DNA from 4 places in the Polycladomyces subterraneus genome. Region 2 is predicted to be linked to each of the others. Evidence: riboswitches for the same ligand, from Rfam matches in the RefSeq annotation. Region 2 holds a riboswitch; each other region holds the start of a gene.
What was found. A riboswitch is a leader RNA that binds a small molecule or an ion and turns the genes downstream of it on or off. The one in region 2 is predicted to bind S-adenosylmethionine.
Positions count from the first base shown of each region.

Region 1: it holds a riboswitch for S-adenosylmethionine, as region 2 does, so the genes downstream of both, NWF35_RS07500 (nitrite/sulfite reductase) here and NWF35_RS12820 (homocysteine synthase) in region 2, are expected to answer to the same signal.
Region 3: it holds a riboswitch for S-adenosylmethionine, as region 2 does, so the genes downstream of both, metH (methionine synthase) here and NWF35_RS12820 (homocysteine synthase) in region 2, are expected to answer to the same signal.
Region 4: it holds a riboswitch for S-adenosylmethionine, as region 2 does, so the genes downstream of both, NWF35_RS07445 (homoserine dehydrogenase) here and NWF35_RS12820 (homocysteine synthase) in region 2, are expected to answer to the same signal.

Region 1 covers NZ_JANRHH010000031.1:93,390-99,415, forward strand. Annotated here, with positions in the region: gene NWF35_RS07480 (amidohydrolase) at 1-1,189, shown strand, start outside; gene NWF35_RS07485 (cell wall hydrolase) at 1,458-1,877, shown strand; gene NWF35_RS07490 (spore coat protein GerQ) at 1,894-2,217, shown strand; gene NWF35_RS07495 (YtoQ family protein) at 2,311-2,751, opposite strand; SAM riboswitch class I at 3,027-3,145, shown strand; gene NWF35_RS07500 (nitrite/sulfite reductase) at 3,225-4,853, shown strand; gene NWF35_RS07505 (DUF3906 family protein) at 4,850-5,128, shown strand; gene NWF35_RS07510 (phosphoadenylyl-sulfate reductase) at 5,175-5,897, shown strand; gene NWF35_RS07515 (sulfite exporter TauE/SafE family protein) at 5,899-6,026, shown strand, end outside.
Region 2 covers NZ_JANRHH010000047.1:10,237-16,262, reverse strand. Annotated here, with positions in the region: gene NWF35_RS12830 (trans-sulfuration enzyme family protein) at 1-884, opposite strand, end outside; gene NWF35_RS12825 (aminotransferase class I/II-fold pyridoxal phosphate-dependent enzyme) at 850-2,046, opposite strand; gene NWF35_RS12820 (homocysteine synthase) at 2,344-3,645, opposite strand; SAM riboswitch class I at 3,832-3,949, opposite strand; gene NWF35_RS12815 (ornithine--oxo-acid transaminase) at 4,164-5,357, shown strand; gene NWF35_RS12810 (helix-hairpin-helix domain-containing protein) at 5,418-6,026, opposite strand, start outside.
Region 3 covers NZ_JANRHH010000037.1:44,174-50,199, forward strand. Annotated here, with positions in the region: gene metH (methionine synthase) at 1-2,452, opposite strand, end outside; SAM riboswitch class I at 2,535-2,649, opposite strand; gene NWF35_RS10310 (disulfide oxidoreductase) at 3,022-3,474, opposite strand; gene NWF35_RS10315 (DsbA family protein) at 3,484-4,140, opposite strand; gene NWF35_RS10320 (ABC transporter substrate-binding protein) at 4,410-5,318, shown strand; gene NWF35_RS10325 (ABC transporter ATP-binding protein) at 5,395-6,026, shown strand, end outside.
Region 4 covers NZ_JANRHH010000031.1:80,229-86,254, reverse strand. Annotated here, with positions in the region: gene rlmD (23S rRNA (uracil(1939)-C(5))-methyltransferase RlmD) at 1-1,283, opposite strand, end outside; gene NWF35_RS07445 (homoserine dehydrogenase) at 1,635-2,948, opposite strand; SAM riboswitch class I at 3,026-3,155, opposite strand; gene NWF35_RS07440 (fumarylacetoacetate hydrolase family protein) at 3,315-4,205, opposite strand; gene NWF35_RS07435 (MGDG synthase family glycosyltransferase) at 4,402-5,523, opposite strand; gene NWF35_RS07430 (alpha/beta-type small acid-soluble spore protein) at 5,810-6,026, opposite strand, start outside.

The DNA.
Region 1 (6,026 bases), on a different contig from region 2:
CATCTGTCACCATGCGCATGTGGCCAACACGGTCGCATTCCGGGTCGCAGGCGTGGGGTTGGAACCGGATGATCCCGAGGAAGGCAAGTACGGCCGGGATCCGGATGGCAAGATAAACGGAATGATCTACGAAAACGCATCACGCCCGTTCTTCGCGGCCATACCCGAACCGACGGCCGAACAAAAGCGCTCCTATATCCGTGAGGCGGTGAAAGAGGCGCTGGCCCTCGGGTTGACTGCGGCCCATACGGAAGATTTGCGTGTGATGGGCAGTGTGCGTGAACTGTTGCGGGAATATCGCGGTCTGGTTGAAGCAGGGGTGTGGTTCCGCACGCATCATTTGCTTTATCATCCTCATTTGGATGAAGCGGTGGAACTGGGACTTCAAGCAGGGACGGGGGATGAATGGACTGATGTGGGCGCGGTTAAGATCTTTGCAGATGGTGCGATCGGGGCACGAACCGCCTGGTTGTCGGAGCCTTATGCGGATGCGCCGGAGACTGCAGGCGAACCGGTTCACTCGGATGACGAATTGGCAGGATGGGTGAGCAGGGCACGCGAAGCCGGCTTTCCTGTCGCCATCCATGCGATCGGAGACCGGGCCGCCGAACAAGTGATCAACACTTGGGAGCGTCATCCCTCGCCAAAGGAAACGCGATATCGGGACCGGTTGATCCATGTCCAGGTGCTTCGTCCTGATTTGTTGGCACGGATGAGTGAATTATCATTCGTCGCGGACATCCAACCGCGGTTTGTGGCCAGCGATTTTCCCTGGGTGCAGGACCGTCTGGGAACGGAACGTCTCCCGTATGCTTATGCGTGGAAATCATTGCTCGACGCGGGTGTTGTGTGCGCCGGTGGGAGCGATGCACCGATCGAACCCTTGAATCCGTTACTGGGAATCCATGCCGCAGTCACCCGTCGGCATCCGGAGGAGTTTCCCCACCCGGGATATGGTCCCGAACAAAGACTCACCGTCAAGGAAGCATTGCGTTTGTGGACGGCAGGAAGCGCTTATGCCGAAGGAAAGGAAATGGAACGGGGTTCGATCACACCGGGGAAGTGGGCTGACTTCACTGTGTTGGACCGTACACTTTCGGATACGGAACCGGACGAAATCCTGCAGGCGCGGGTGATTATGACTGTGGTAAACGGAAAGGTGGCATACCAGGGGAATAAGGATGTATGACGGCGAAGCGTGAGACTGCTGAAAAAAAGTGGCCTACCATCGTGATGTTGGGTGAGCTATTTTCCCTCTCACTCCTCTTTCGGCAAGCTCAAAGGTGGCTCGTGGGTAAACGGTCACCCTTTGTTGGAGGAGCTCCGTATTTCCCGTTGAGCGACTCAAGCCGTCGCTACGGAGCGGAGACGGGAAATCGGAACACGCAGACTTTGTCAACAACTTGAATCGTTCTTTTCACCTTCGCTTTCACATAGAATAACCGCGAGGTGATTGCATGCCGGTTCGAGCCAATAGTGAAGAAGTGAAATTGTTGGCGCGTCTGATGCGGGCGGAGGCGGAAGGGGACGGCAAGATGGCCATGATGTTGGTCGGCAATGTCGGCGTCAACCGGGTAATTGGCGATTGTCTGGATTTTGAGGGTCTCCGGTCGATCAAGGCGATGGTGTTCCAATCGCCCGGAGGCTTTGAAGCCGTGCAGCGGCCGTACTTTTATCAAGCGGCCAGAGATCGAGACATTCGTCTGGCCCGCAGGGTTATCCGGGGCGAGCGATACGATCCGGCTTCCTATGCGCTGTGGTTTTTCAAACCGGTCGGTCCATGTCCCCCGCAATGGTTCAACCAGACCCATAGCGGTCGGTACAAAAGCCATTGCTTTTACATCCCCCAACCCGCGTCGTGTCCGGATGTATACTGAGGAAGGAGGAAAAGCGGTGTATTGGCCTTATTACAATCCATACGGAAACGGTTCCCTGTCGGTTCAAGGATGGGATGACGCATCGGTATCACAGCAAAGACAACGTGTGTATTCGGAAGACCTGCTCAGCCGAAACATCGGGAAAACGGTGACGGTATATCTAACTTTTGAAAACAATACCCAATGGAATGCGAAGCAATTCACTGGCACTCTGCGTGGCGTCGGCCGGGATTTTATCGTGGTCCGCGACAGGCAAACCGGTAAGGATCACATGTTTCTCAACATCAATATCGATTATGTGGTGTTTGACGATCGGCCCGCCACTTTGGCCGGTGAATAGGCAAAAAAAGGCGGCCCGATCAGGTGGGCCGACTTTGATGATGCGGAGTCCGTTTTCCGGTACTGCCAGGGGAAACGGATTTTTTTTTGCAGTTCACTCTAAAACGTAAGCCAGTGCGTCCAGTGCTTGGTCCACCGTTTCCACGGTCACTTGCGCCCGTTGGGACAGTTCTTTCAACGGATGATGCAAGCTTTCGGGGCGAACCAAAATGAGCGGTTTTCCCATCTGGATGGCCATGGCAGCGTCCATCGCTGTGTTCCATTGCCGGTATTTCTCACCAAACAGCGCGATGACCACATCCGCTTTTTGCATCCAGATCCGCGTCCGCAGGTTGTTCAGTTCGGATGCGGCATGATCCCGATACACTGCGTTGGGCTGTTTCCCTTTGATGAGTTCGCCGATCGCGTCCGAGCGGTCGTGATCTTCCTGCGGCCCTTTAAAGATAATCGGCAAGCCGCGCTCTTCCGCTTTTTTTCGCAGTTGTTCGCGCCAGTCGTCATGAATTTGTCCCGCCAGATAGACCAAGAGTTCCAATTTTCATCTCCTCCTTTTGAGGTCGTGTCTTGATCCATATCGTGTGTACTGCCTTGACGTCATTGTAGTAGATCCTCTCCTATTGTATCAAAAAGCGATAAAATGCAGTGCCCACCTTCCGTACGCTCGGAGTTTTCTCACAGGTAGTCTGTTTGCCACTAAAAAAATATTTTTGAAAACGGGTTGACAATAACGGCGAATCGGAGTATCATGACAACAAATCGCCTTAGTTTACTAATCTGAGTGGTTAACTCGGTTTTAATAATATTCCTGCTTACCCATCCAGAGAGGTGGAGGGACTCGGCCCTATGAAGCCTCGGCAACCAGTTTCGACCCTCATGGGCGGAACCCGGTGCCAATTCCGGAGAGAACCGCGCGTTCTCGAAGATGGGGAGAAAAAGGCGTTATCGAGACAAACCGCCCCTTTTCTCCCGCCGGGAAAAGGGGTTTTTTACATCAAAGGGGGAGCGATCATGGCGCGACAGCAACAGTGGAAATGGGCGAAAGATGTTGACCGTCTGAACGAAGTGGAGAAGTTGAAATTGGAGAAAGACGGTCTGGATGTTATTCCCGATATCGAGAAATACGCCCAAACCGGGTTTGAGTCGATCCCGGAGGAGGAATTCGCCCGTTTCAAATGGGCGGGATTGTACTTGCAACGGCCCAAATCTGACGGTTATTTCATGATGCGGGTGCGGATTCCGACGGGGATATTGAATTCCCGGCAGGTGCGTGTGTTGGCCGAAGTGGCTCGCGATTACGGCCGGGGTCTCATCGACGTGACCACACGGCAGGCGGTGCAGTATCACTGGCTTCGAATCGAGAATATCCCGGACATTTTCCGGCGGTTGAAGGAAGTGGGTTTGTACTCGTACGAGGCATGCGGCGACTGTCCGCGCAATATTGTCGGCAATCCGTTGGCAGGAATCGATCCGTATGAGTTGATCGATACGCGTCCGATCGTAGCCGAACTGGAAAAGACGTTCTTGCTGAACAAAGAATTTTCCAATTTGCCCCGTAAATACAAAATCTCTGTCTCCGCCAACATTCACAATGCGGGGCACGCACAAATCAACGATGTCGCCTTTACTCCCGCGATCAAGGAGATTGACGGAGAAAGGGTAGTCGGATTCCACGTGTGGGTGGGCGGCGGATTGTCCAACCGACCGCATCTGGCTCAGCAGTTGGATATCTTTGTTCGCCCGGAACAGGTGGTGGATGTGGCAGTCGGTATCACCAAAGTGTTCCGGGATTACGGTTATCGTGAAAAGCGGCACCGTGCTCGTCTGAAATTCTTGGTCGCCGATTGGGGACCGGAGAAGTTTTTGGAGGTATTGACTGAACTGATCGGTCCCTATCCGTCGCGCGGGGAAGATCAGCTGAAGGAGTGGAACGGTGGGTACTTCACGGGTGTACATCCGCAAAAACAAGAAGGGCTGTGCTACGTGGGGCTCAATATTCCTGTTGGCCGGACGTCCGCGGAAGAGTTTTTCCAACTGGCCGATCTTGCCGATCAATACGGCTCTGGCTCCGTGCGCACGGTGAACACCCAAAACGTCATCATTCCCGACGTACCGCGGGAGCGGGTGGACGATCTGTTGAAAGAACCATTGTTGGAACGGCTGACACCCTACCCGAAAACATTTGTAGGACATGCCATTTCCTGCACCGGTAAAGAATTCTGCAACTTGGCGCTGACCGAAACCAAACAGTTGATGTACCGGACCGTGCAATATCTGGACTCCCGTATCGACCTGGATGTGCCGATCCGTTTGCATGTGAATGGTTGCCCCAATTCCTGCGGACAGCAACAAATTGCCGACATCGGGCTGTTGGGCGGCAAATTGAAAACGCCAGCAGGTATGGTAGAGGCATACACCGTGTCGGTTGGCGGACATCTGAACGGGAAAGGCCGCTTCAACACCCAGCTCAAGGGTCGGGTGGAAGCAAATGATGTTCCGCGCGTGTTGGAATCGTTGGTACTGTTTTACAAAAATGAACGGCAACCCGGTGAATCGTTTGCCGATTTTGTGGATCGCGTAGGGGTGGCCGCCTTCCAGGAGCGACTGGACGAAGCGCTGGCGAAGGCGGGAACGAAATGAGTGTGCGTAAGACAAAGCAGCGGAATGACAGTTTGGATCCCTCCCTGTTTCTATACCGGTTGTCGGTTGTGACGGAAGATGGGGAAACTCATACGATCGTCGTGTTGGCAGAAGACGACGAAACGGCCTTTAGTGCTGCCGAAAAGGAATGGGAACGGAATTTTCTCGTTCCGCCAAAAGTTGCGGAATGGGCGTTGGAGGAAAAGCGCCGGGTAAAATCGGGAAGCGGCTATGTGGTCAGCGGAATTGAACCGGAAAATTCGTCTGATGTGTGACCAATTGCGCCCCGATTGAATATGCATTGTGCAGGAGGGAACATCAATGGGCAATCAAACAGTACAGACGGAAGAAAAAGTGTGGTCACCGGAAGCGTGCAAAGCGGCGGCGGAGGAATTACGGAATTCTCATCCTTCAGACATTCTGGCATGGGCCGTTCAGCAGTTCGGCCCGTCGGATTTGACGTTGGCGTGCAGCTTCGGTTATGAAGACGTGGCGCTCGTGGACATGTTGGTCAAAGTAAACCCCGATGTGGATATTTTCTACTTGGACACCAGTCTCTTGTTCCGGGAAACTTACGAAACCCGGGATCGTCTGGCGGAGAAGTATCAAAAGGATTTCATCCGTGTTGCCACAGATCTAACGCTGGAACAACAGGCGCGGGAATGGGGGGATCAGTTGTGGGCACGCGATCCCAACCAGTGTTGTTACCTTCGGAAAGTGGCACCGCTTGAAAAGCAGTTGAACTCCTACCGTGCGTGGATTACCGGTATCCGACGGGAGCAGTCACCCACCCGTGCCAATGCCGAAGTGGTGGAATGGGACGCCAAGTTCCAATTGGTCAAGATTAATCCGTTGGTATTTTGGTCTTCCGAGCAAGTGTGGTCATACATCAAAGAAAACGAGGTGCCATACAATCCGCTTCATGATCGCCAATACCCCAGCATCGGCTGCGAACCGTGCACCCGGCCGGTCAAACCGGGAGAAGATCCGCGAGCTGGTCGCTGGGCGGGATTTATGAAAACGGAGTGCGGATTGCATAAGTAAAATGTTGGAGATCGGTATTATCTTCACGGGTTTTTTGGTGGGCACGTTGGTGGGGCTGACAGGGATGGGCGGGGGGTTGCTCATGACCCCGCTCCTCATTTTGTTGTACGGCTTTTCTCCCACGATGGC
Region 2 (6,026 bases):
GCACCATGTCCGCTGGATTGTTGACATTGCAAACGATGGCCAGGGTGTGAGGGAAGTCCTGTGTAATACACCCGATGTACTTCAGGGTGATTCGCCAACGCCTGAGCAATCGTTTCCGCGGAACGGGTGGCAGCGTCCATCCGGGTTTTGAGCGTTTTGATCCCCCTGAGGACCAACCAGGCATCCTGCACACCCAATACCGCACCGATCGCGTTTTGCAGGAAACCGATTCGTTCCGCCAAGTCCGGGTCTTTCACGGCCACCAAACCGGCCACGACGTCACTGTGTCCACCAATGAATTTGGTCGCACTGTGAATGACGATGTCTGCTCCCAACAACAATGGATTCTGATAGACCGGGCTTAAAAACGTGTTATCCACAATCAGCATGGCACCGTGTCGACGGGCAATTTCTGCCGTACCGGCAAGATCCGTCACCTTCAGGAGGGGGTTGGAAGGCGTTTCGATGTAAATCCCCTTGGTGTTGGGACGAATCGCCGCCTCCACCCGGTTCAGATCGGTCGTGTCGACAAAGTCAACCGTAATGCCCAACCTGGGCATCACTTCGGCCATTACCCGATAAGTGCCACCGTACAAGTCCTGAGAAGCCACAAGATGATCCCCATTGGAAAACAGCAGCAATACGGTGGAGACAGCCGCCATCCCCGACGAAAACGCGAATCCGTGGGATCCTCCCTCCAGCTCGGCGATGGTCCGTTCCAATGCTTCCCGCGTCGGATTGCCCGACCGCGCGTAATCGTACTGTCCCGGTTGATCCAAATCATACTGGTGATAGGTGGATGCGAGATACATGGGTATACTGGCCGCCCCCGTCCGGGGGCAAATTTCGTTACCGTTGTGGAGCAATCGGGTCGCGAACTTCATCCCGTTTTTCCTCCTTCCATACCCGTTCCGCCTGATCCAGCGCCTGTGCCAGATCAGCGATCAAATCATCCACATTCTCGATCCCAACCGACAACCGAAGCAGACGATCGCACACCCCGACTTTGCGCCGCGTTTCTTCCGGGATGTCAGCATGTGTTTGCGTGTGCGGATACGTGATAAGCGTTTCCACTCCCCCCAAACTCTCCGCAAACGCGATCAATCGCAATGAAGAGAGCAATGGTCCCACCAATGCGGGTGATTTCACACGGAATGACAGCATGCCGCCGCCCCCGTCAGCTTGTTTGGTCTGTATTTCCCACGTCTCCGACTGCAATGCGGGATAGAACACTTCATCCACCAGTGGGTGCTGACGTAGGAAATGGGCCAGTTGATAAGCGTTTTCCTGATGCTTCTCCATTCTGAGTGCCAACGTCTTCATCCCGCGAAGCAACAACCATGAATCCTGCGGTCCCAGCACGGCGCCGATCGCGTTGTGCAGCCCCGCCATCTGTTCACTTAAATCTTCACCCTTGGTCACAATCAGGCCAGCCAATACATCATTGTGTCCGCCTAAATATTTGGTTGCGCTGTGAATGACGATATCCGCCCCGCACTCGATCGGACGCTGAAAATACGGCGTCATAAACGTGTTGTCGACAATCGTAATCAACCCATGACATCGCGCGATTTCACAGACAGCATGTAAATCGGTTACCTGCAACAGGGGATTGGTGGGTGTCTCAACGAAAAAGGCGCGCGTTTCCGGACGGATGGCTGCTTTCACTTCGTCCAGACGGCGGAAATCGACATAACTGAAAGAAAGACCATACCGTGTCATTAACGATTCAAACAGCCGGTACGTCCCCCCATACAAATCGAGCGAAACAATCAAGTGATCCCCTCGTGCGAATAGTCCCATGACCGTTTGTACGGCGGCCATCCCCGAGCTGCAGGCGAATCCAGCTGTTCCACCCTCCAGTCGGGCGATCGCTTCTTCCAACACCGCCCTTGTCGGGTTGGCGGTCCGAGTGTAATCGTATCCCGTGCTTTCTCCCAATCCCGCATGCCGATAGGTTGTCGAATAATACACCGGATAACTGATCGCCCCGGTTTTGGTCTCTTTGTTGGAACCCAATTGGGCCAGTTGTGTCTCAATCCGCATGCCATTGCCCCCTATTCCAAAAACCGTACGGAAAGTCTTTTTTGGTCATTTCGTTTACACAGATGGAGACGTGCTTTCCTCGATAGTCCCGGCCGGAAAACACGTCCCCTGTTTCATCCCATCATCAGAGCTTCGCCCGAATCACCGTCCCGTCTCTCTGTATCCCAGCGACAACATCGTATGAGCCAGCTCTCGATTGTCAGGCCAACCCTTCCCCAGGATCGATCCATGACGGGATTTACTTGTGAGACAGGCTTTCAGCCTTCATCACCATTTGTTTCGAATGGTCCCGATGTATCAGGCCGTGATGACTTGTTGACTTTTCTTCAATGCCTGATCCAGATCTGCGATCAAGTCGTCCACCGACTCAATCCCTACGGACAAGCGGACCAGTTCCGGTGTTACACCTGCGGCCAACTGTTCTTCCTCCGTCAATTGCTGGTGCGTGGTGCTGGCCGGATGGATCACGAGGGATTTGGCGTCACCCACGTTGGCCAGGTGAGAAAAGAGGCGCAAGTTTTCGATGAGTTTTTTGCCTGCTTCCAAACCGCCCTTGATACCGAACGTGAAAATGGCACCTTGCCCTTTGGGCAGGTATTTTTTCGCTTTTTCGTACGACGGATGGCCTTCCAATCCCGGATGGCTTACCCATTCCACCAGTTCGTGTTCCTGGAGGAACCGGGCGACCCGAAGCGCGTTTTCGCTGTGCCGTTCCATTCGCAGATGCAACGTTTCCAACCCCTGCAAGAACAAAAACGCATTGAACGGAGAGATGGCAGCGCCGGTGTCCCGCAACAGTTGAACCCGAGCCTTGATGATGTAGGCCAGCGGCCCGACCGCTTCGGTGTAGGAAACCCCGTGATAACTCGGGTCCGGTTCGGTCAATTCCGGGAACTTGCCGTTGGTCCAATCGAATTTGCCCGAATCCACAATCACCCCACCAATGCTGGTGCCGTGTCCTCCAATGAATTTGGTGGCTGAGTGCACCACGATATCTGCCCCGAACTCGATCGGCCGGCACAAGTACGGCGTGGCAAACGTGTTGTCCACAATCAGCGGCAAACCGGCATCATGGGCCACTTTGGCCACGGCTTCCACATCCAGCACATCCATTTTGGGATTGCCGATGATTTCCGCAAAGACGGCCCGTGTCTTTTCATTGATCGCCTTTTTGAAATTTTCCGGATCAGAAGGATCGACGAACCGCACGGTGATCCCCAGCTTGGGCAAGGTGTGTTGAAACAGGTTGTATGTGCCGCCATACAAACTGCTGGATGAGACGATTTCGTCCCCGGCTTTGGCGATGTTTAGGATGGAGTAGGTGATTGCCGCCTGACCAGAACTCGTCGCCAGCGCACCGACGCCCCCTTCCAGCGCAGCCACCCGCTTTTCAAACACATCTTGTGTCGGGTTCATGATGCGGGTGTAGATATTACCGAATTCTTTCAACGCAAACAAATTAGCCGCATGTTCCGTATCGTTGAATACATAGGAAGTGGTCTGGTAAATCGGTACCGCTCGGGCATTGGTCACCGGGTCCGGCTCTTGGCCACCGTGGACCGCCAACGTTTCCAGACCGTATTGTTGCGATTCGCTCATCACCATCATCCTTTCGGAAGAGATTGAATGATTAGGAATTTAGATCCCTCTCACTCTTGCAACCACACGCTCAAGGGCGCTCGCCCATTAAAGCCGCCTTCCCGTTTGTGACACCAGCCTACAACAGTGGAATAAAAAAGCCTCTTCTCCGATAAGAGAAGAGGCTCTGGTTACGCCAGCTCTCCTCTCTTATCTCTCGGAAACCGTTGGCGTCGGTTTCCGCAGGAATTGGCACCTTCCGGTTCGTACAGACCGGGGTTGCCGGGTTTCATCGGGCCAGTCCCTCCACCACTCTCGATAAGAGATTCCAAATCCGATTCAATTGTGTCGACAATCAGAAAACTTGTTTTTCATTATACCGGTCTCTCATGCTGCCGTCAACCGCTTTTTGAAGAAATGTTCGGCCATTGATTCCATTCCAAATTCCATCTACAATGGTGATAGATTGCTCATTTTCGGCTCAGGACGTGTGAATATGCGTCCATACATCAAATTGATGCATCATCAAGGAGGCCATCATGTCACGGAACCAATCATTGATCGAATTGACGGAAAAATACGGCGCGAGGAACTACCATCCCCTGCCGATCGTGATTTCCAAGGCGGAAGGTGTTTGGGTGGAGGATGCCGACGGCAACAAGTACATGGACATGCTGAGCGCCTATTCGGCATTGAATCACGGACACCGCCATCCCCGTCTGATCGCGGCGCTGAAAGAACAAGCGGATAAAGTTACCTTGACATCTCGTGCTTTCCACAATGATCAGCTGGGACTTTTTTACGAAAAAGTGGCTCAATTGACAGGCAAAGAGATGATCCTGCCGATGAATACCGGTGCCGAAGCGGTGGAAACCGCCCTCAAAGCAGCCCGGCGCTGGGCCTATGACGTGAAGAAAGTGCCGGAAAACCAAGCGGAAATCATCGTCTGTGAAAACAACTTCCACGGACGGACCATCACCGCGGTCTCTCTCTCGTCCAGCGACGAGTACAAACGCGGATTCGGCCCGTTGACCCCTGGCTTCAAAATCATTCCGTACGGTGATGTTGAAGCGCTGAAAGCAGCCATCACGCCCAACACCGCCGCCTTCCTGGTAGAGCCGATCCAAGGAGAAGCGGGCGTTATCGTGCCGCCGGAAGGATATTTGCGTGAAGCTTACCAAGTATGTAAAGAGCACAACGTCCTGTTCATCGCCGACGAGATCCAAACCGGCTTCGGGCGAACCGGCCAACTGTTCGCCTGCGACTGGGAAGATGTTCGGCCGGATCTGTATGTGATGGGGAAAGCGTTGGGCGGCGGCGTGATGCCGATCTCCGCCGTAGCCGGTGATAAGGAAGTGATGGGAGTATTTGAACCGGGCTCCCACGGTTCCACCTTCGGCGGCAACCCGTTGGCCTGCGCTGTCTCCGTGGCTGCACTGGATGTGCTGGTGGAAGAAAACTTGCCTCAGCGCTCGCGTGAATTGGGCGAATATTTCATGGCCGAGCTGAAAAAAATCCATAATCCGATCATCAAGGAAATCCGCGGCAAAGGCCTCTTCATCGGGATGGAATTGTTTGAACCGGCCCGTCCGCACTGCGAGCGTCTGGCTGAAGAAGGGTTGTTGTGCAAAGAGACGCACGAAAACACCATCCGTTTCGCTCCGCCGCTCACGATTACCCAAGAGGAGCTGGATTGGGCACTGGCCAAGATCCGGAAAGTGATGTCTGTTTGATATATGAAATAAGAACCCCCTCGGACTACGAGGGGGTTTAAGTTAAAATGATGGCTCAAATCACGGCACAGTCAACCGATCGCGAAACTTTTTCAGTGTTTTCTCCCCGATCCCCGGAACGTTAGCCAGCTCGTCCACCGAGCGAAAAGGACCATGCTCCTCACGATAACGTATGATAGCCGCCGCTTTGGACGGGCCAATTCCATCCAGCTGATCGAGCTGTTCCGCTGTGGCAGAGTTGAGCGAAATTTTGCCACCGTTAGCCGTGGTGCCTGACTGCGTCCCGCCATCTGGGACCGACCCGGTTGCACCGGCCACGGGAGGAGGTCCCTGTTCCCCTTTTCGCGGGATATAGACCACCATCCCGTCAGCCAACGGCTGAGCCAGGTTAACCCGATTCACATCCGCTGACGGTGCCGCACCGCCTGCATGTAGCATCGCGTCCTGCACACGCGAACTGCTGGATAACTTGTAAACACCCGGGCGGTTGACCGCCCCCTTGACGTCAACGACAACCTCAGTGGCTTTTTCCCTATTCCCGGCAGACGGTGTTGCCGGTAGGGCCGGTTTATAGGCAGGCAGGGTTGGAACCGGTGCAGTCTCTTCCCGATGGCTGATCAACAACACGATGAGTCCGATCACCACCAGCGCCAGCATCCCTGTCGCCAT
Region 3 (6,026 bases), on a different contig from region 2:
TGTATTCGGGGCGGATACGAGTTTCCGTGAATTTTCGGGTCAAAGCAGCCCCGCCCACCAACAACGGAACGTTGATCCCCGCCGCTTTCAGATCCTGAGCGGTGACGACCATCTGTTGAGCCGATTTGACCAACAGCCCGGACAGACCGATGGCGTCGGGCTGTTCCTCACGACAGGCGGCAATCAGTTGCTCCGGCGGCACCTTGATCCCCAGGTTGACCACTTCAAATCCGTTGTTGGACAGGATGATTTCCACCAGGTTTTTCCCGATGTCGTGCACATCCCCCTTGACCGTAGCCAACAGGATCTTTCCTTTGATATTGGACTCCGTTTTCTCCATATACGGCTCCAGAAACGCGACAGCTGCCTTCATCACTTCGGCACTTTGCAGCACTTCGGCCACGATCAGTTGGTTGTCGTTGAACAACCGTCCCACTTCGTCCATCCCAGCCATCAGCGGACCGTTGATGATCTCCAGCGGGCTATACTTTTCCAGCGCCAGCTTGAGATCATCGATCAATCCGTCCTTGGTTCCCTCCACGATATATTGCGCCAGCCGCTCTTCCAACGGCAACGATTCTCCCGATGACTTCGTCTCCGTTTTTTTGGCGCGGTAAAACTGAACAAACTCGGCCAACACTGCTTCGTAGTTTTCATGATTGGTCTCAAACAGCAACCGCTCCGCCAAGCGGACTTCTTCCTGCGGGATGGACGCATAACGCTCCAGTTTTTCGGTATTGACGATGGCGTAGTCCAATCCCGCCTTGGTACAGTGATACAAAAAGACGGCGTTCAGCACTTCCCGTCCCGCCGGCGGCAAGCCGAACGATACGTTGGAGATGCCCAGGATCGTCTGGCAACGCGGCAAACGTTCCTTGATGAGACGAATGCCCTCCACAGTTTCCTTTGCCGATCCGATGTACGCTTCATCGCCTGTCCCGACAGGGAAAACCAGTGGGTCGAAAATGATGTCCTCTTCCGGAATGCCGTACTTTTCCGTCAACAAGCGATAGGAGCGTTCGGCCACCTCCCATTTGCGCTCGCGGTCAACGGCCATGCCCCGTTCATCGATCGTCCCCACCACAACCGCCGCACCATAGCGGTGAATCAGAGGCACCACCCGTTCAAACCGCTCTTCCCCGTCTTCCAAGTTGATCGAGTTGAGAATGGCTTTGCCCTGCGAAAACTTTAACGCCGCCTCCATCACTTCGGGCGATGTGGAGTCGATCATCAGCGGCGCTTTGATCACCTTGACAGCGTAGGTCAAAAACCGCCGCATATCCTCCAGTTCGTCCCGGTCAGGATCTGCCAGACACACGTCGATCACCTGGGCACCGTTTTTCACTTGTTTGCGGGCAATTTCCGCAGCGGCTTCATACTCTCCTTCCTGGATCAAGGTACGGAATTTGCGCGACCCGATCACGTTGGTCCGCTCACCGACGAGAATCGGTCGATTGTCCGCCTCCACATAAACGGTCTCGATTCCGGATACCGCCGGGATACGCCGTTCCGGTACGGGGCGGGGGCGTTTGTCCTTGAGTGCTTCCGCCAGCGCACAGATGTGATCCGGTGTCGTACCGCAACATCCGCCCGCCATATTGAGCCAGCCTGCATCAGCAAAGGCAGCCAGTTTGGCGGCCAGTCCCTGCGGCGTCTCGTGATACCGTCCCTCCTCATCGGGCAAACCGGCGTTGGGATAACAGCTCACCCCACAATCGGCCATAGAAGCCAGCGTCCGCAAGTGGTCACGCATAAATTCCGGCCCGGTCGCGCAGTTCAACCCCACAGACAATGGACGGAGATGGGAGATGGACACGTAGAAGGCCTCCACATTTTGCCCGGCCAACATCGTACCCATCGGTTCGATCGTGCCGGAAATCAGGATGGGAACTTCGGTTCCCAACTCCGCAAATGCCCGCCGGATCCCAATTCCGCCGGCTTTCACATTCAGCGTGTCCTGGGATGTCTCCAGCAGCAACGCATCCACGCCGCCCAACAACAGCGCACGTGCCTGTTCGTAATACGCGTCCACCAGCTGGTCGAACGTGATACCGCCCGTCACCGAGAGTGTCTTGGTTGTCGGTCCCATCGCCCCGGCCACATACCGGGGAGAACCGTCCCGCGTCCATTTGTCCACGGCTTTGCGGGCACAGGCCACAGCTGCACGGTTGATCTCTTCCACGCGACTTTCCAGTCCGTACTCGGCCAATACCACCGACGTGGCACCGAACGTGTTGGTCTCCACGATGTCCGCTCCTGCTTCCAGATAGGCTTCATGAATGGATTGGATCAGGTCGGGTCGCGTCAGGTTGAGCATTTCGTTACATCCCTCATACGCTTCGCCACCAAAATCCTCCGCCGTCAAACGGGCATTTTGCAGCATCGTTCCCATCGCGCCGTCCAGAATCAGGATTTTTTCTTTCATCCGTTCCGACAACGGTTGAATACCCATGTCCATCATCCTCTTTCCTTCCATCAAATAAAAAACCTTTCATCTCTGATCGGATGAAAGGTTGGCGTCGTAAACGCGCAAACTCTCATCTCCCAGAGATACCCTCTGCAGGAATTGGCACCACATTTGAAAGACAATCCTTTCAAATAGGTTGCCGGGCTTCATCGGGCCAGTCCCTCCGCCGCTCTGGATAAGAGTTCCGCTAATCGGACTATGTGATTTTTTCCGAACTGACAAACGAAAAGGATTTGAAGATAAATATACAAAATTAACGGGGCACCTGTCAATGATTTCAGGTCTTTGATTCAGGTGAAGCGTGCTCCTGGAAAACGGCCACCCTTCAAGTTGGCGAATTAGCAGACTTGGGTGTGTCTGATCAACATTGTCCGCATTGCTTTCTCCCCTCACGGAATTACTCCAGACACACCCTCGTCCTGGTTCCTTGTCATCCTTTCTTCAAACATAGTATCTGCTGCTCGTTTTACTACTCGGTGCGTTTTTTTGTACGCTCCTCCGCTCCCGTTTCATCATGCACTGCCGGAGAAACGGACAACCGAATCCGATACCGTTTATGCATCCTTTTCCGTGGCTGTTTCATCAACTTCGTCCGATTCCGCCGTCCGGGCCGCTACTAGAAACCAAGTGATCAATATAAACGCCGTCAATGCCAAAAAGGGGATGGTGACAAACCCGAACCAGTTGATGTAGTCGCCTGTACAGGGCACCCCGCGCGTGCAGGGAGAGAACGATTTCATCGCCGGTACCTTTTGCAGCAAATAATGATAAAGCGAAATCGAACCGCCGATCACACTGAGTGGCAACGTGTACGGGATAATCCACCGGTCATTCCGATAGCTGGCGATTCCCAGCAGTACCGTCAACGGATACATGAAGATCCGCTGAAACCAGCACAACTTGCATGGTTCAAACAACGCGATCTCGCTGAAATACAAACTGCCTCCCGTCGCAACCAATGACACCACCCATGCGAAATACAATCCGTATTGCCGAATCCACGCCATCATACCGGATTATCCTTTCTTGCCCGATTCCTGAAGCGCTTCATCCAACGCTTGTTTCAATTGGTTGTAGTCCAGCGGATTGTCCACTTTTTTCCCGTTGACGTAGATGGTCGGAACCGAATTGATGCCCAGTTTCTTTCCGTTGTTCATATCCTGCTGTACATCCGCCTCATATTTCCGGGTGCGGAGGTCCTGTTCCAGACGTTTCACGTCGATGCCAGGAACCTGCTGCTTGGCCAATTGCACCAGAAACTCAGGCGTGGCCCAGATGGTGTACTCGTCCTGTTGATTCCGGTAGACCGCGTCATAAAACTGCCAAAATGCCTGCGGTTTTTGATGGTAGATCGACTCACCGGCAATGCCGGCTGTCACCGAATCTGGCCCGATGAACTGCATGTTGAGAAATGCCATCTTGACTTTGCCAGTGTCGATATATTCCTTTTTCAACAAAGGAAAGACGGTTTCCTCAAACCGTTTGCACACCGGACACTTGAAATCTCCGAATTCGATCAAGGTGACTGGTGCTTTCGGATCGCCCAGGACGGGTTGACCCTGTGCCAACCCGTTGATCTCCTCCTTTTGACCATCGGCGGCCAGATACGCAATGCCGAAGATGCCCACGATGAGCACAACCAGCCCCACCGTGATCATTGTCAACATCTTCATGTCCTTTTTCTTCCTTTTCGCCTGGTACGATACGCTTTGCTTTTTCTTTTGTCGGTTCTTTTTCCCCATCAAAGTTCTCCTTCCCATCTGAACCGTTCCACTGTCAGATTTGCTTTCTATTATCGCATAAAACAAGAAAAATGGGGACTTCTGAAAAGCACCTTTTAGCTTGTTTGAAAAAAATTTACAATCACGTTGGAAAAAAAGCCGTTTACTCCCGTCGGATAACGGGTACGTGTTAAAAGGTTAGTATGTATGGAGGGGATTGGATGCTGAAAAGAAGTTGGCTGTTATCCATTTGTCTTATTCTGTTGGTCAGTCTCACCGCCTGCAAGGACGGGAAGACCGCCGAGCCCGGAAAAATCGTCATCTCGGGCAAGGACTGGACCGAGCAGTGGATCTTGGCCCACATTTTGGGCGAATATTTGAAAGCCCACACGGATATGGACGTGCAAGTGCGCGAAGGGTTGGGCACGGAAGCGATCTTGGTCCAAGCCCTCAAGCAAGGGGAAATCGACGCTATTGTAGAGTATACCGGCACGGGTTACCAGGCGATTCTCAAAAAACCTTACAAGCCGGGAATGACTCCTCAGTATATTTACCAGCAGACCAAAAAAGGATACGAAACCCAATTCGGCACCACCTGGCTGAAACCGTTGGGCTTTTACAACACGTATGCCTTGGCGATGCGAGCGGACAAAGCGAAACAACTGCATGTCACCAAAGTAAGCGACCTGAAACGGTTGGCCCCCCGACTATCCTTCGGTGCACCTGCCACTTTTTTCGAGCGGAAAGACGGGTATGACGGAATGGCGAAAATGTACGGCCTGTCCTTTGGTAAAAAGGTGACGCTGGATGAGGATCTGATGTACAAAGCCGTTGATAACGGGGATGTCGATGTGATCACCGCCTTCACCACCGATCCGCGCATCAAGCAGTTGCACTTGGCGACGCTAGAGGACGATATGAAATATTTCCCGCCTTACGACGCGGTGCCGGTGGTACGTCAAGCGGTGTTGCGCGCCAATCCGGGACTGGAAAAAACATTGAACGGGTTGGCCGGCAAAATCACCATTCCCGACATGATGAAAATGAACGACGAAGTGAACAGTAAACGGAAAACACCGCAGGAGGCAGCACGGGACTTTCTGAAATCCAAGGGTTTGATTCCACGCTGATTAGGCACCCGTTGAAGAGGGCACGAGGGTGTGAATCGCTTGGAAAGGAGAGAAAATTGGAAAGGAGCGGAAAAATATGATTCGTTTTGAAAATGTAAGCAAGCGGTACAAAGATGGCACGGTTGCCATTGACAATCTGAATCTGGAAATCCAAAAAGGGGAGTTACTCGTCCTAATCGGCCCCAGCGGGTGCGGAAAAACGACAACCATGCGCATGATCAACCGCTTGATCGAACCGACGAGTGGTACGATCACGATCGACGGGCAAGACATCTCCCTGATCGACCCTGTTGAACTCAGGCGCAATATCGGGTACGTGATTCAGGAGATCGGCCTGTTTCCCCACATGACCATCGAGGAAAATATCGCCCTGGTACCCAAACTGAAAAAATGGCATCCCGAGCGTTACCGGAAACGGGTAAACGAGTTGATGGACTTGGTCGGTCTGGACCCCAGCACGTACAAGGACCGGTACCCGTCGGAGCTGAGCGGGGGGCAACAACAGCGTGTCGGCGTCATCCGAGCACTGGCGGGAGAGCCAGACATCATCCTGATGGATGAGCCGTTCAGCGCGCTCGACCCGATCAGTCGGGAACAATTGCAGGAAGAATTGGTGAACCTGCAAGAGTCGATCCGCAAAACCATCGTGTTCGTCACTCACGACATGGACGAAGCGATCCGGATCGCCAGTCGGATCGCGATCATGAA
Region 4 (6,026 bases), on a different contig from region 2:
AATTGCTCACAATCTTTGGCCAGAGTGGACGGATTACAGGACACGTACACCAGCCGCGGCACGTGCACTTCCCTTAGCATATCGATCAACGGCTGACCTAGACCAGTCCGCGGTGGGTCGACCACAACCACATCGGGCCGTAACCCCGCTTTGACCCACCGGGGCAACAAATCTTCCGCTCGACCGACATGATACTCGGCGTGGCCGATCCCGTTCCGTTTCGCGTTACGTCGGGCATCCTCAACCGCTGAAGGGATTGTGTCCATCCCGATGATGCGGGCGGCACGATCCGCCAACCACAAACCGATGGTCCCTACCCCGCAATAGGCGTCGATGACGGTTTCTTTCCCCGTCAGCGCGGCGGCTTCCTTCACCAAGTCGTACAATTTCACGGTCTGGATCGGGTTGAGCTGGAAAAACGCCGTAGCCGATAACGCGTACACTTTTTCATTCAGTCGCTCATCCACTGTTTCCTTGCCCCACAAAATGCGCGTTTTCTCACCAAAGACAAGAGAGGTGCGTTTCGGGTTGACGTTGAGCACGATGCTTTTCACCTGCGGCAAGCGACGAACCAGACGCATCACCAGCTCTCGTTCTCGCGGCAATTCGTCGGTACGGCACACCAGCACCAATTGGGCTTCTTCCGTCTGAAACCCAAAGCGGACCACCAAATGGCGCAACACACCCGTATGTTTCTTTTCATCGTAGATGGGAATGCCAAGCTCCTCCACCGTTTTGCGCGCTGTTTCCAGAATGCGGTTGGTCTCGGGATGCTGTACCCCGCACTCCCTCATGTCGACCAACCGATGGGAACGGGCCGAATACATGCCCATCAACACCTTTTGCCCCCGTAATTGCACAGGCAGTTGGGCCTTGTTGCGGTATCGCCACGGTTCGTCCATCCCCACCATCTCTTCGATCGGCAATTTCCGCAAGGAAGTGTAACGGGCAAACGCTTCTTCCACCAATTCCTTTTTCAGCTTCAACTGCATCGGATAATCGATATGCTGTAGTTGGCACCCCCCGCAATCGGCATAAACCGGACACGGCGGTTGAATCCGGTGAGGAGATCGCTTCAGAATCCGAAGCAGACGGGCTTTGGCAAACCGTCGTTCCACGCTTTCCACACGGGCCACCACTACCTCACCCGGAATGGCCCCGTCGACGAACACCACTTGTTTTTGATAAAATCCGACTCCCTCCCCGTTGATGCCCAAACGACGGATCGGGAGCTGGATGGTTTCCCCCTTTTTCAGGCGAATCATCGTTTCGTTCTTTTTCATCATTCATACCTTCCTACCCGAGATCGGACGATATCCCCCTCATTGTACCCGAATTTCCCGGACACCAAAAACCGCCTTCCCGCAAAACGCAGGAAGGCGGTCAGGTTGATGTCAAATTTCACGAGCTCCGATCCCCCATCTCCGCTCCGCCCAGGTCAGCGCAGGACGTGGGCAAAGTACGCTTTGCTTTGAGGAAATTGCCCGCAATTTCAATCTTGCGCTTCCCGAGTCTTCGCTCAGTCAGGGCTTAGGTCTTCGCTCGCCTGGAAAAACATTGCTTCCTTACGGAATGACAAGACACGTTATAGACTAAAACATCGGACCCGCTCCCAAAAGCGTCTTCACTCCACATCAGTTGACGGAACCCGCACTCACCACTTCTTTTTCTTCTTGCGCCACAGAGGCCGCCAACACCGGGCGGGTAATGATCCGTTTGACGGACACTTCCCATTCCGCCGGTAGAACTGAAGCCAGCCGCGGCTCCCAGTTGCGAACGAGGAAAGCGGCATGGCTCCGTCCATGATCCGGATAAATGACTGCATCCAGCACTTGGATGCCTGTATCGACGAGCTCCGATTTCCACTTGTCCGCCGTGTCGGCAGCCAATACTTCCTCCGTCTCGATCAGGAGGAACTGGACACCGCTTTCTTCACCCGCCGGCAAAATCATCGGTCGACGAAGGGAGGCAGCGCGCAAAGCAGGCAGTCGGTACACATTACACAAATCTTCCACCACCGCACTGCCGGTGGGTTGTTCACCCGCACCTTGACCCACCAGTGTCACATCTTGCACAACATCGCCTTCCACATGGATGGCGTTGTAAACGCCGCGAACCCCGGAAAGCGGATGGGAAAGCGGCACCAGGGTGGGCGCTACTTGCAATGCTACCGGTCCTTCTTCACCGTATTGTTCAGCTTGGGCGAGCAATTTGATCGAATATCCCAGTCGACGGGCAATCTCCAATTCGGCGACCGTGATGTCCGTGATCCCTTTCCGCGGGATGTCATCCACCGCCACATCCACCCCGAAAGCCAACCGGCAGAGAATCGCCAGTTTGTGAGCCGAATCGAAGCCTTCGACGTCTGCAGTCGGATCGGCTTCAGCGTATCCTTTTTCCTGCGCCTCCGCAAGAACAGAGTCAAACGAACGTCCATGTTCAGTCATTTGCGTCAAAATATAATTACAGGTACCGTTGACAATCCCGGAAACCTTATGAATGCGGTTCGCTTTCAACAAATGCTGCAAGGTACCCAAAACGGGGATGCCGCCGCCCACACTGGCTTCATACAACAATTGAACGCCCTTTTCACGCGCCAGCTGCTCCAGCTCCACCCCGTGTTTGGCGATTAGCTCCTTATTGGCGGTCACAACGTGACATCCCGCTTCGATCGCTTTCACCACATAGGTGAGCGTGGGTTCAATTCCGCCCATCGCTTCAATCACCACCTGCACCCCCGCTTCCAATACATCCTCAAAGCGGGTGGTCAGGAGATGTTTCACGCCTTCCACCTTTCGTTTCTTGGTTAAATCCCGCACCAGAATGCGGCGGACTTCAAACAGCGTGCCCGTTTTGCGTGCAATCACGTCCTGATTGGACTGGAGCATTTTGTATGTTCCCGTTCCCACCGTTCCCAGTCCCAACAACGCAACATCGACACGCTTCATCGCCTGCTCCCCCCTTTAAAAATTCAAAACCCTCTTCCAAAGATAAGAAGAGGGGACATGTATCCACGCCACCCTGCTCCTTATCTCTCAGCACCCGAAGGTACTGCAGGAATTGGCACCTTATGCCCGTACCCTGCCTACAACGCAGGGGCCGAACATGGTTGCCGGGCTTCATCGGGCCAGTCCCTCCGCCTCTCTCGATAACGAGTCAGTGGTTGATCCCTATTTAATTAGTCACTATTATCCAACAAAAAAAATACGTTTGTCAAACCCTTTTTTTTGAACAATATCGAACAGACATCGTCATTACGGCGAAATTTGTCCGTTCCCAGTAGAAAAATGTCCGGTTCCACGGGAAACCGGACATCAATCATGCCGCGCCACGATGCGGTTGCGAAGAACGCCCAAGCGCTCCACTTCCAGCTCTATCACATCATCCGGTTCCAACCAACGATGCACCTCTGTACCCAGCTCCAAAATACACCCGGTTCCGACTGTGCCGGACCCGATTACGTCTCCAGGATACAAAAAAACATCCTGAGAAGCTCGCTCGATCATTTCCGCAAAGGAAAAGTGCAAATCCCGGAGATTGCCGCGGGACAATTCAACCCCGTTGACCCGGGCAGTCATCGCCAAATCCCAATGATCACCGGTTCTTCGGTCTTCCAGCTCATCCAAGGTGACCAACCACGGTCCCAACGAAGTGGCAAAATCTTTCCCTTTGGCCGGTCCCAAACCCACTTTCATTTCCTCAAGCTGAACATCCCGTGCGCTCCAATCGTTGAGAATGCACAATCCCGCGATATATTCCCTTGCTGAGTCTCGGGGGATATTGCGTCCCTTTTTCCCGATGATACATGCCACTTCCAACTCATAATCCAAACATTGGGTGTTTTTCGGGCGGTATACTGGTTGCTCATGTCCCACTATAGTCTGATGATTGGAAAAATAAAAAACAGGAAAATAATACCATTCAGAAATCATATCGAGGCCGCGTCGTGCCCGCGCCGTTTTGACATGCTGTTCAAACGCGTAGAAATCACGAAAGCTGGGCGGTCTGGGCACCGGCGGAAGCAAACGGACTTCCGCAAGCGACAATGCCACCGGTTCACCCTCCACTTTCACTTGATCAGGATGTGTACCCCGGCAAGCATCGATCACCTGACGCAACAATGAAAGGCCATCCGCCCCTGTTTCCAGGAACGCAACCATATCTGTCGGGATCGCACGGGGAAACGGCATTCCCTTTTCCAACATGGCCCATTCCTGTGCAAAACCGATATCCCAAACATACCCATCCTGCACCCAACCGATCCGGGCATCGCCATGCTCTTCCGCCCGGATGTTCAACACGTCTTCTTTGATCACATAGGTTACCAAACGCATCCAACCACTCCTCTCCTCCCAGCATATGCATCAAAAGCAGGTGCTTGCAAGCCTTTTTGCGGGAAGATCATCGCAACACCCGGTGACGTGCCGGTTGCAAAACTTCATCAGCGATTCGATCAGCCGCATTTCCGGATGCCAGATTCGACATGACTCGGGCAATGTGTTCCCGACGGGCCGGTGACTCCAACCAACGCTTCATCTGTTGTGTCAATCGACCGAACTGAACCGTTTCCGCCACTCGATGGCGCAATAGGTATCTCCGGTTCGCCTCTTCCTGCCCCGGCAATGCGTTCAACAGTAACAGGGGTAAACGTTTGACCATCGCTTCCGTTATGGTGAGTCCACCCGGCTTGGTGATCAACAGGTCTGCAGCATCCATGAACAAGGGGACATCGGGTTGGAATCCCTCTACGCGAATGTGGGGTGGCAGAGAATGACGGGTCAGCTCATACATCAGGGCTTCATTTTTCCCTGTCAGCACCACGACTTGACAAATGGGGCCTGCTTTCTCCAATTCCCGTACGGTTTCGCGGACGGGCCCCATCCCTTCCCCGCCGCCCATCACCAATACTACCGGACGTTCCGGACTCAATCCCAACAAACGTCGCGCTTCCTGCTTCGACACGTTTTGGAGAAATTCCCTTTTCACGGGAATACCTGTCTCGACAATCCTGGTGGCAGATTGCCACAAACGGCGTTGCGCCTGTGGAGGAACAGAAATTCCGCTGGCCGTGCACAACACATCAGGTGCGCCCGACAGCCAAATGGGATGAATTTCATAATCGGTTACCACGCAGAATGAAGGGATGCGACGCCAGTGGGAAGACAACCACATCAATGCGAACGGATGAGTCGCTACCACCTTTGTTGGACGGAATTGAGATAGTCGCCGTACTAATTGGCGCCGGATCATCCACCCCGCCCGCTTGATCGCTTCCCCGGAAACATAACGAAACCAACGGGACTGATGTGTCCAATCATACAGATAGTGATACACTGACGGAAACCGGTTCAACATACGGTGATACCCGGTTTGGAGGAGAGGATGTGCCTTCGTCGGTATCCAGTCCAACAAATCAACGTACATCACTCGTGCGTTTCGCTGTTCCATCACATGTAACAATGCTTGTGCCGCCGAGTTGTGCCCGGCACCAAATCCCATCGACAGTAGCAATACACGTTCCATTTGGCGCCCTCCTCAATCCCACTCCTCTATCATTATGACAAAAACGACCCAATCCGTCTCCTTTCTTATCAATATCTCGCGAAAAATTGATCAATCTTTTACAATGATGAAACAGGTTGGTGGTCCAAATGGGCCGTGAGACTGCTGACAACATGTTTTGGCCACCTGCGATTCCGGGTGTGCCGATTTCCCTCTCGCTCCTGAATCACTGCGCTCAAAGGTCACGCGTGAGAAATCGGATCCCTCGGACATTGTCGACAACCTGACGACCCAAATGAACCGTGGTCTAGGGCTGGGATCGTTGACGCGCCAGCTGCTCCTGCGCCAGTTTGACCATTTCCCGTACCATGTGGCCACCGATGGTGCCGCCGATTTTTCCGGCATCGGACGTTTTCAAATCTCCGTTGTCACCGGGTTTAAGGGGTACGCCGACTTGCTTGGCCACTTCCATTTTGACCTGGTCGGGCGACAGCGGTCCTACACCCAATTCTTTGCTCATCACT